2 regions of the Pseudoalteromonas sp. HL-AS1 genome follow, and region 2 is predicted to be linked to the other one. Evidence: predicted binding sites of a transcription regulator. Region 2 holds the regulator's gene; the other holds the start of a gene.
What was found. The regulator sigma-54, encoded in region 2, starts transcription at its own class of promoters, with help from an activator protein. The targets are predictions, from matches to a motif close to GTTGGCACGNNNNTNGNNT.

Region 1 (5,876 bases), 1.3 Mb from region 2:
ATGTAATCACCTTCATCATTTATAAAAGGTAATTTACGCAGCTCAAACCAACGCGTTTCGCCATTTACTTCATAACCGACATCAATGGTCAGTGCTTTATGGCTTTGCTCTACTTCTTTATCGGTTTTCAAAACTTCAGATAAAAAGTGACTCGGGAATATCTGCTCAACCGTTTTGCCAATTAGTTCGCTACTTGATTTGCCCATTACTTCTTCAAACATTTTATTACAACCAGCAAACACGCCATTGTTATCGCGGTAATAAAATAAATCAGGAGATGAATCAACTATTGAGCGCTGCAGCATGCTTTGTTGAGCAAGTTCTTGTTGTGTTTTTTTACGCTCAGCAATTTCTCGTCGTAGTTCTTCGATAGCGCGGTGCTTGGCATGAAATGCCATTTTACGCTCATCAATTTCGATATTTAGACGGTTAATGTTATCTTTTAGGGTTTGATTTAAAAGCTTTTCTTGTTTGGTGGCGCTATCTAAATAAGCATATGAGGCATCTAGTTGTCGAATTGAATTAAGCAACACACTTATAATTAAAGGAGAAACCACAGCCGTAAAAAACACCACGGCTAAAATATCAACCAGGTGTAATTCGCCTATCGCCACATAATAAAACATGCTCGATAAAATAAGAGATACAGTTAAAAATAAAGTGTAACAAATAGCAGCGGTTTTAAATTCACCAAATCGCGTTATTGAGCTGGAAAGTACCCGAGCCCAAGGGCTCAAAGAATAATCGGTCATACGTAATTTTATCTCTTAGCTGTGTACTTAATATAAAGAAGGCAATGCGTATGTATAAACATACCATTTTCCCAGATTTTAGCATTTTTCTCCTACCACTACTCACGTTGTGCGATAAAAACAGAATTTTTCATGTTTGATTTAGCTCATCTATTAAACTCATCATTTCAGCAATAAATTATTTAGTGTAAAATGCCCCGCTTTATTATCCCCAAAATACGAGTAGCGCACATGCAAACCAATATGCCAGATATAGCAGACACTGCACCCGCTTTACAAACAGGTAAATTAGACTGGGTTGGCATGGGCGAAATAGAACTGCCATTTATTTTTGAATCCCGAGACTTATCTCCAGTTACAGTAAACACCAAAGCTCGTGCATTTGTAAATTTACATAAAGAAGATGCCAAAGGCATTCATATGTCACGTCTATTTTTGGCACTTGACCTGCTTTCAACCGAGCAGCAAGTCAATCCGCAAACAATAGCGCAGGCACTCGATACCTTTATAACTAGCCACGAAGGGTTGAGCGATAAAGCACAAATTGAATTTAAATTTGAATTACCGCTACGCCGTAAGTCACTATTAAGTGGCAAAGCGGGCTGGAAAAGCTACCCAGTTGTACTTACCAGTACAATTGAAAATAACGTTATTAGCTACGAGCTAACCGTAGATGTTACTTATTCTTCAACGTGCCCATGCTCTGCTGCACTTGCGCGCCAGCTTATACAAAACGCGTTTAACGAAAAGTTTAACCAAGAAACGTTGAGCCAAAAAGATGTGCACGAATGGCTAGGCACTACACAAGGTATTGTAGCGACTCCCCACTCGCAGCGCTCTATTGCCAACGTAAAAGTAAAGCTTGATAGCAACATTCAAGAATTTGACGTAGTTACGCTAATTAACACTCTTGAAGCTGAGCTTAAAACACCAGTACAAGCAGCAGTAAAACGTGAAGATGAGCAAGAATTTGCCCGTTTGAATGGTCAAAACCTTATGTTTTGTGAAGATGCAGCGCGTAAAATTAAAGCATTGCTAGAGGCAAACCATTACAGTGATTATTGGCTGCAAATAAACCACTATGAGTCACTGCATGCACACGATGCTGTAGCTATTGCAGTAAAAGGTATTAAAGGAGGCTACAAAGCTTAATCGCTGTGTAGCTATTGCTTGTAAACCAGCCGGTAATTATTTTATAACCCATACTTTTTAGGCACGTAAATTGCTTTGTTTGAGCAGTGTCAATTTGTTGTTATGGAGTTACCGTATGGAATTCGCTTTATTATTAATCCTAGTATTAGTTGTCGGGGCCTCTGTTGTTGCGTCAAAATTTAATGACGATGGCGGAAACCCGTATCCTTTTACTCGCAAGCAAACTGTTTTTACGCAGGTTGAAGGCGCTTTTTTAAATCTTCTAGAGCGTGCTGTTGGCGATCAATATAAAATTGTTAGTCGCGTTAAGTTAATCGACGTTATTGACTGTAAGCAAGGCCTTTCAGTAAAGTCTAAACGTGCTGCTTTAGCTAAAGCTAAAAATAAGCAACTCGACTTTGTATTAATCGATAAAGAAAAACTAACAATCATTGCTGCTGTTGACCTAGTTAACAATGCCAACAAAGATGGCCACAAAGCTCAACGCGACTGGTTTGTAAACGGTGCACTAGAGTCTGCGGGCATTCCACATATTCGTATGAAAGTTAAATCGGGCTACCGCCCTTCTGAAGTACGCGATGCAATTATGTTTAAACTTGGTAAGCCTGCAGCAACACAAACTCAGCGCCCTGTTCGTAATCGCTCACATAAGCCAGCGGTACTTTCACCTTCTCAGGCTAAAGCGCAAACCACGGCGTTAGCTGAAATTTAAAAAACGAATTAAATACTCTCCTAAAAAGTATTTAAAGCGAGCTCATAAACAAGCTCGCTTTTTTGTTTTTTATTGCTAACTTCACGTATAATCAAGTGATTCAAACTCAGGAATTAAACTTTATGAATGTTGGTATTATTGGCGCAATGGAGCCAGAAGTTAAAATTTTACGTGAAGCTATGCAAAACCCACAAATTTTAACTAAAGCAGGTTTCACTTTTTATACTGGCGAGTTGGCTGGTAACACGGTGACACTTGTTCAATCTGGTATTGGTAAAGTCGCATCAACTATTGCAACTACCTTACTGATCGATAACTTCAAACCTGATTGCATAATTAACACAGGCTCAGCCGGTGGATTCGATCCTTCTCTTAGTGTAGGCGATGTAGTAATTTCGTCAGAAGTACGTCACCACGATGTAGACGTAACTGCTTTTGGCTACGAAATTGGCCAAGTACCACAAATGCCGGCAGGCTTTGCAGCACACCCTAAATTAGTTGAAGCAGCACAGCAAACTATCGAACAAATCAGTGATGTTAAAACACTCGTTGGCTTAATTTGTACTGGTGACACATTTATGTGTGACCCTATACGCATTGATAAAGCACGTCGTGATTTTCCTACAATGCTTGCTGTTGAAATGGAAGGCGCTTCAATTGCACAAACGTGTTTTACGCTAAACACACCATTTGTTGTAATTCGCTCAATGTCTGATATTGCTGGTAAAGAGTCACCACAATCATTTGAAGAATACCTAGAAACAGCATCAATCAACTCATCTAAAATGGTTGTTGCACTTTTAGAAAAGCTTACAGCAGTATCTCTGTAAATGCTTAGCAATATTGTTCAAAATCACTTGGACTTTATTGCCTTTATACTAGCGCTCCTTGCTGAGCGCTTTATTCCCCTTATTAGCTGGTATCATCCTAATACGGCGTTAAATGCTGTTTTTAGTGCTATTGGCAAACGTATATACAAAAGCAAAGAACCTAAAAGCTATCAATATTTGGCAGCTATCCTCGCAAGCTCACTTATTTTAAGTGTTATTCTCATTATTGTAGTGTTACTACTCGAGTTTGCTTTTTATCCTGAATTACTCGCTGGCCTTATTTTATATTTATGCTTAGAAAGTAATAGCATTGATAAAAAAGCACTTCGCATTGCAAAGCTAACTAAACAAAATCAAAAATCCACAGCACGCGAATTACTAAAACCACTGCTTGCCCGTGAAGTTAATAGACTTTCATCTGCTGGTATTATCAAAGCATTAATTGAGAGCTTAATACTGCGCACCGCTCGATACTATTTCGTAGTCATATTTATATTTTTAGCATTTGGTCCTATTGCTGCCCTTGCCTATCGGTTACTTACCTTAATACAACAAGCCTGGCGTAGTGATATCCCCCCAAATAGTTACTTTTTAAAACCGCTTAAAACACTCTTGTTTATTATTGAATATATTCCCATGCGCTTACTCGCTTTAACTATTGCAGCAAGTCGAGCAAGCAAACAAAGCATGCATTATATAAAGCATTATGGCAGGCATTTTTATCAAACAAATACAGGCTGGCTCTTAAGCACATGTTCTGCATCGCTTGGCGTGCAGCTGGGCGGACCAGCTGTTTATTTTGGAACTCGCTTTAATAAAATGCGTATTGGTACTGATAGACTACCTACACCCGAGGATGTACCTGTAATAATTAATAGGTTAAATCAGGCCCGTGTATTTTGGTTGTTAGTAATAGCCAGCATTGAAATATTAAAATTGATTTAAAGGGCTCAAAATACGAGCACAAAAAAACCAGCCGCGGCTGGTTTTTTAGTTTTTAAACTGTGCTTAAGCTACAGTAATGTTTGCAAACTTACGTTTACCTACTTGGTAAATAGCCGTTGTGCCTTTTGCTATTTCAAGTTTGGTATCAGTGATTTTATCTTCACCGTTAAGTTTAACTGCACCTTGCTTAATCATACGCATTGCTTCTGATGTACTTACTACTAAATTTGCTTCTTTAAGCAAGTTAGCAATTAAAATAGTATCTTCTGCAATAGTGATTGTTAGCTCTGGGATTTCATCTGGTAACGCTTTTTTCTGAAAACGCTGAATAAAATCATCATGTGCACCTTGTGCATCAGCTTCACTATGAAAACGAGCAATTAGCTCTTTAGCTAGTTCAATTTTAATATCGCGCGGATTCGTACCTTGCTCAACACGTTCTTTTTGAGCTGCAATTTCTTCAATAGAAAGCGCACTTAATAAGTCGTAGTAACGCCACATTAGCACATCACTAATTGACATTATTTTACCAAACATATCGTTAGGTGCATCAGTAATACCAATGTAGTTACCAAGCGACTTAGACATTTTTTGAACGCCGTCAGTACCCTCAAGTAATGGCATCATTAATACTGTTTGCGGCTTTTGACCTTCTACTTTTTGTAGCTCACGGCCCATTAACAAGTTAAAGCGCTGATCAGTACCACCTAGTTCAACATCTGACTCTAGTGCAACCGAATCCCAACCTTGTACCAGTGGATATAAAAACTCATGAATTGCAATTGGTTGGCCGCTTCCATAACGCTTTTTAAAGTCATCACGTTCAAGCATACGTGCTACGGTTTGGTTTGCAGCAAGTTTAATCATGCCTGCAGCGCCTAACTTTTCCATCCAAGTGGAGTTAAATGCAACAGTGGTTTTAGCAGGATCTAGAATTTTGAATACTTGTTCTTTATATGTTTCGGCATTGGCTAGTACATCTTCACGAGTAAGTGGTTTACGCGTTACGTTTTTCCCCGTTGGGTCACCAATCATGCCAGTAAAGTCACCAATTAAGAAAATAACCTCATGACCTAAATCCTGAAAGGTTTTCATTTTATTAATTAGTACAGTGTGTCCTAAGTGTAAATCAGGCGCTGTAGGATCAAAGCCTGCTTTTATTTTTAGCTTCTTGCCCGACTTTAGTTTTTCAACTAGTTCGTCTTCAATTAATATTTCTTCTGCACCGCGTTTTATCTCTGCTAGAGCGGTTTGTAAATCCACTGTGTATTACTCCAAAATTCTGCCGACGAAGGGGCGACTAGTTACTTGCGTAGTCACGGTTTAATAAAGGTTTAAACCGAATAAATAGATGTAGCTAACATAACAAATTTCTACCTAATTAAAACAACTTTTTAAGTGATTCATGCAACTAAACTAAATCAATTGAGTCTTAGCTAGGTAGAGCGTTAAAAAAGGCTTTCTAAGCCCGATTTTAGCGTAGTT
Region 2 (5,876 bases):
ATCGTCGTCAATGAGAAAAACCAACCTATTGGCGCATTAAATATGCAAGACCTATTGAAAGCAGGAGTGTTATAAATGCAATTTGAAGAACTCTATCAACCGCTGAGCGATGATGCAAAAGCACGCGCTAAAAAAGTAAAACTACTTATATGCGATATTGATGGTGTATTTTCTGATGGCCGTATTTACCTTGGCAATCAAGGTGAAGAGCTAAAAGCATTTAATACAAAAGATGGTTTTGGCATTAAAGCACTTATAAACAGTGGCTTTGAAGTAGCTGTTATTACTGGTCGTCATTCACAGATAGTACAACAACGTATGAGCAGCTTAACCGTACAGCATATTTATCAAGGCCAAGAAAATAAGCTCATTGCCTATCAAGAATTAAAAGATAAACTCAACCTTAGCGATGAACAAATTGCTTATATTGGTGATGACGGTCCTGACATGCCTGTTATGGAGTTAGTAGGCTTTGCCGTTGCAGTAAATGATGCCCACCCACTTATTAAGCGTTTGTCACACTATGTAACGCAAATGCCTGGTGGTTTTGGTGCTGTGAGAGAACTCACCGATTTGCTCATGCTTGAAAATGGTAAAGCATTGACTACACAAGGCACTAGTTCATGAATGCAGCGCGCATAATATTAAGCGTTTTATTCATTAGCTGTATGGTTTGGCTTTGGTACCCTTATTTTACACAAACAAATATTGTGCCTCAGGCTGAGCCTGAAGTTATTGCTAAGCCTGATTACATAGCTATTGAGCTCAAACAGACAGCCTATGATGAGCAAGGTAAAATTAGCCACAAAGTCACTGCGGCTAAAATGGAGCTATACCAGCAATTAGGTTTCACGTTTTTCGAAAAACCCATTTTCACTTTATATAACGAACAACAAACGTGGCAAATAAATGCAGACGAAGCAACATTATACGAAGATAAACAATTAATTTTAGAAGGTAATGTGGTTGCCAAAAATTTAACCGATAACGCCATGATAGACAAAATCAATGCTGATAATATTCAGGTTGATATAAAGCTATTAACAATGCGTTCGGAGCAACCCGTCATCATCACTGGACCCAATTTAAAAATCACCGGTAAAGGCCTAGAAGCCGACTTAAAAACCGAAGTGATAAAACTAATTAACCATACGCGAACCATATACTATGACCAATAAAATATTAAAATCACTTATAATTCCTACACTTATACTAGCGTTTAATAGTAGTGCTGCAGAGCAAAACACGCAACCTGCTGCCAATCAAATTTCAATAAGTGCCGACAAGCAAGAAGGTCAATTGAAAGCTAATGTGGGTATTTTTGAGAAAAACGTTGAGATTATTCACGGTAATCGCCGCATTACAGCCGATCGCCTCGAAGTACACAAACGTGATGAACTTGGTGATAATAAACAATTATTAATTGCCACAGGTAGCCCTGCGCACTTTGAAGAAAAGCAATCAGACGGCACAACTATGAGCGCCAGTGCTGACGAAGTACGTTATGATGTATCTAAGCGTTTTTTAACGCTTGTTGGTAATGCACAAGTATCGCAAGCCGGACAAAAAATAAATGCTAAAAGCATTACCTACGACATAGAGCAGCAGCTCATCAGTGCCGAAAAAGATGAAAACTCAACTGACCGCGTTCACACAATTTTAGTACCGATCGAAACTAAAAAAAGTAAAAAAGGCGATAAAGGTCAACCATGAGCACATTAAAAGCAGAACTATTAGCAAAAAGCTATAAAGGTCGTGAAGTTGTAAAAAACGTCGGCCTTGAAGTACAAGCTGGCAGTATAGTTGGCTTACTTGGCCCTAACGGTGCTGGTAAAACAACGACTTTTTATATGATTGTAGGGCTTGTTCCTAGCGACAAAGGTAAAATATCTATTGATGATAACGATATTACTCTTTTACCTATGCATAGTCGTGCTAGATTAGGCATAGGCTACTTACCACAAGAGTCATCGATTTTTAGAAAGCTGACTGTTTATCAAAACTTAATGGCCATTTTAGAAACGCGCAAAGAACTAAATAAACAAGCCAGAGAAGACACGCTCAATAACTTATTAGATGAATTTAGCATACAACACATTCGTGATAGCCAAGGTATGGCATTATCGGGTGGAGAACGTCGTCGTGTAGAAATAGCACGAGCGCTGGCAGCAGATCCTAAATTTATATTACTGGATGAACCGTTTGCTGGTGTTGACCCTATTTCGGTATTAGATATAAAGAAAATAATAGAACATCTTAAAAATCGTGGGATTGGAGTATTAATTACCGACCATAACGTAAGAGAGACCCTTGATGTTTGTGAAAAAGCCTACATTGTTTCTCATGGGGAACTGATTGCATCAGGTACTCCAGAACACGTATTAAATGATAAAACAGTACGCGATGTTTACTTAGGCGAGCAATTTAGGCTGTAACATTTACGCCATGTCTTTAAGCATCTGCTAGTATTAATTATAACAACATAAAAGGATTGTTAGAGATACATGAGGCAATCACTACAGCTGCGCATGGGCCAGCAACTTACAATGACTCCACAGTTGCAACAAGCTATTCGTTTGTTGCAACTCAGTACATTGGATCTCCAGCAAGAAATACAAGAAGCTCTCGACAGTAATCCACTTTTAGAGGTTGAAGAGGCAGACTATTCTGAAGACGCTGCTGGTAAAAACGAGCAAAAAGCTGATACCGATGACATAACTGTTAGCGCATCTGCTGATGATGCTCCGAGCGAATATGAACAAGATACTGGTGAAGCACTTGCAAAAGACACGCTAAGTGACGACATGGCTATGGATGTTAGTTGGGATGAGTACATGAGTGCCGCCCCAGCAGCCTCATCAGGTCCAATGCCTGAAGACGAATCTATATACCAAGGCGCCTCTACTGAAACGCTCCATGAGTATTTAATGTGGCAATTACAACTAACGCCATTTAGCCCTACCGATGAAGCCATCGCTATTGCGATTGTAGAGGCCGTCGATGATTCAGGTATTTTAACTCTCAGTTGCGAAGAAATTTTAGAAAGCTTTAATCAAGAAAACGAAGATGATAACGAAGTCGAACTTGATGAAATTGAAGCGGTATTAAAACGCATTCAACTGTTTGATCCTGTTGGTATTGCTGCACGTAGTTTACAAGAGTGTTTGTGTATTCAGCTTAATCAATTTGATAAAGAAACACCTTACATTAATGAAACGAAAATGATTTTAACCGAGCATATTGATCTATTAGCAGCTCGCGACTATCGTACATTAATGAAAAAAACTAAGCTTAAAGAAGAAGAGCTTAAAGAAGTGATGACACTAATACATACTCTCAACCCAAAACCTGCAGATACTATTGTAAGGGAAGAATCTGAGTATGTTATTCCTGATGTGTCAGTTAAAAAAATTAAAGGTCGCTGGGTTGTCGAATTAAACCCAGATAGCATGCCTAAAATTCGTGTTAATAGCCAATACGCGGCAATGTCTCGCACTGTAAAATCAAGTGGCGACAGCCAGTTTATTCGCTCACATTTACAAGAAGCTAAATGGTTTATTAAAAGCTTAGAAAGTAGAAACGACACGCTATTAAAAGTTACTAATTGTATTGTTAAGCAACAACAAGGATTTTTTGAACATGGCCCTGAAGCCATGAAACCAATGGTTTTAAATGATGTCGCTGAAATGGTAGAAATGCACGAATCGACAATTTCGCGTGTGACTACTCAAAAGTACATGCATACACCCCGTGGTATATTTGAGCTTAAATATTTTTTCTCAAGCCATGTAAGTACTGAAAACGGTGGTGAATGTTCATCTACAGCAATACGTGCGCTTATCCGAAAATTAATCGCAGCAGAAAACTCAGCAAAACCATTGAGTGATAGCAAAATAGCGGATATATTGGCTGAGCAAGGAATTAAAGTAGCAAGACGTACAATCGCAAAATACCGTGAATCTCTTGCTATTCCACCGTCAAATCAGCGTAAAAGTCTGATTTAAGACGCTAAACTAAGAGGGTAATGCTTATGCAACTAAACTTAACTGGTCGTCACGTAGAATTAACCGATTCACTAAGAGACTATATTAATACTAAATTTGCGAAGCTTGAAAGACACTCTGATCATATTAATAATGTTCATGTCATTCTCGATGTAGAAAAATTAAATCAAAAAGCAGAAGCCACAATACACGTAAGCGGTGCTGAGCTATTTGCCTCTACAGAACATCAAGATATGTATGCCGCTATTGACTCGTTGATCGACAAGCTCGATCGCCAAGTAATCAAACACAAAGAGAAGCTTGCTCGACACTAATATGATGAAATTAAGTTCACTTATATGCCAGGACTGCAGCAAAGCTGCGGTCCTTTTTAATAGCAAAAAAAGAATTTTAGAGTTCATTAGCGAACTTGCTCACGACAAACTTCCGTATTTACCGCAACAAGATATTCTTAATGCTTTAATGAGCAGAGAGAAATTAGGTAGTACAGGTATAGGGCGTGGCATTGCTATTCCTCATGGAAGAATGAGCGGTGCAGAAGAGCCTTTGGCTTTAGTGCTCGTTAGCGAAACTCCAATAAACTTTGATGCAATCGATAATCGCCCTGTTGATATTTTTGTCGCACTCATCGTACCAGATGGCGATAACCAGCAGCACTTAAAGACTCTAGCAACCATTGCTGATAAACTAAACAACAAAGATTTTTGTAAACAGTTACGCAGTGCAAAATCTGATACTGAGCTTTACCAAGTTATTGTCGATCAATCATAGTTTTATAAAGGGTGTTAAATGGAGTTAATTATCATAAGTGGCCGTTCTGGTTCTGGAAAGTCGGTTGCTTTGCGCGTTGTAGAAGATTTAGGTTATTATTGCGTAGATAATATTCCAGTAAACCTACTACCTTCATTAGTTCGCAGTGTGTCTGATAGCTACGATAAAATTGCTGTTAGCATAGATGTGCGCAACATCCCTAAAGAACAAGATGAATTTAACGATATTCTTGAATACTTGCCTGGCTTTGCAAACCCTACGTTGTTTTATTTAGATAGCGACGATCAGACATTGATCAAACGCTTTTCTGAAACACGCAGATTACACCCACTATCAATAGACTCGTTGCCGCTTGATTTAGCCATCAAAAAAGAAAAAGAATTACTTGATGTATTAACCACTCGCGCCGACTTTATGATAGATACGACTGATTTAAGTGTTCATCAACTCGCTGAATCTATTCGTGAAAAGATTTTAGGTAAAAAAGATAAGCAACTGATTGTCACATTTGAATCATTTGGTTTTAAACACGGTATACCAAAAGAAGCAGACTACGTATTTGATGCACGCTTTTTACCAAATCCACACTGGGAACCAGAGTTAAAGCCTTTAAATGGGTTAGATCAACCGGTTAAAGACTATTTAGCTAATCACAGCATAGTGCAAAAATTCACATGGCAAATTCAAACATTTGTACAAACGTGGTTACCACATTTAGAACGAAATAACCGCAGTTATTTAACCATTGCTATTGGGTGTACAGGCGGGCAACATCGCTCTGTGTATTTAGCGCAAACTATCGGTGAAAGTTTCGCAATGACACATCCCAATGTAAAAATTCGCCATCGCGAGCAAGAAAAATAATATAGCTGAATAATCACCTGTTCAGCTTAGGTAGAGTAAGTTATGCATTGTGAAGATACCTTTTTAATAAAAAACAAATTAGGCTTACACGCCAGAGCAGCTACTGTGCTTGCGCAATTAGCAGTACAATTTGATGCGACAATCACATTATTCCAAGATGACAAAGAAGCAGCAGGCGATAGCGTACTTGCACTAATGTTACTTGAAAGTAGCCAAGGAAAAGAAGTTAAAGTTGTT

Region 1: a site for sigma-54 is predicted at 1,962-1,980, ahead of RB214_RS13950 (DUF2726 domain-containing protein). Genes of this name have one in related genera too.

What each region holds. Positions count from the first base shown of each region.
Region 1 is NZ_CP133569.1:3,009,289-3,015,164, forward strand. It holds gene arcB (aerobic respiration two-component sensor histidine kinase ArcB) at 1-752, opposite strand, end outside; gene folE2 (GTP cyclohydrolase FolE2) at 984-1,904, shown strand; gene RB214_RS13950 (DUF2726 domain-containing protein) at 2,020-2,616, shown strand; gene mtnN (5'-methylthioadenosine/S-adenosylhomocysteine nucleosidase) at 2,739-3,446, shown strand; gene RB214_RS13960 (regulatory signaling modulator protein AmpE) at 3,447-4,391, shown strand; gene tyrS (tyrosine--tRNA ligase) at 4,455-5,654, opposite strand.
Region 2 is NZ_CP133569.1:655,030-660,905, reverse strand. It holds gene RB214_RS03105 (KpsF/GutQ family sugar-phosphate isomerase) at 1-75, shown strand, start outside; gene kdsC (3-deoxy-manno-octulosonate-8-phosphatase KdsC) at 76-627, shown strand; gene lptC (LPS export ABC transporter periplasmic protein LptC) at 624-1,178, shown strand; gene lptA (lipopolysaccharide transport periplasmic protein LptA) at 1,168-1,713, shown strand; gene lptB (LPS export ABC transporter ATP-binding protein) at 1,710-2,435, shown strand; gene RB214_RS03080 (RNA polymerase factor sigma-54) at 2,505-4,004, shown strand; gene hpf (ribosome hibernation promoting factor) at 4,031-4,318, shown strand; gene ptsN (PTS IIA-like nitrogen regulatory protein PtsN) at 4,323-4,775, shown strand; gene rapZ (RNase adapter RapZ) at 4,794-5,639, shown strand; gene RB214_RS03060 (HPr family phosphocarrier protein) at 5,682-5,876, shown strand, end outside.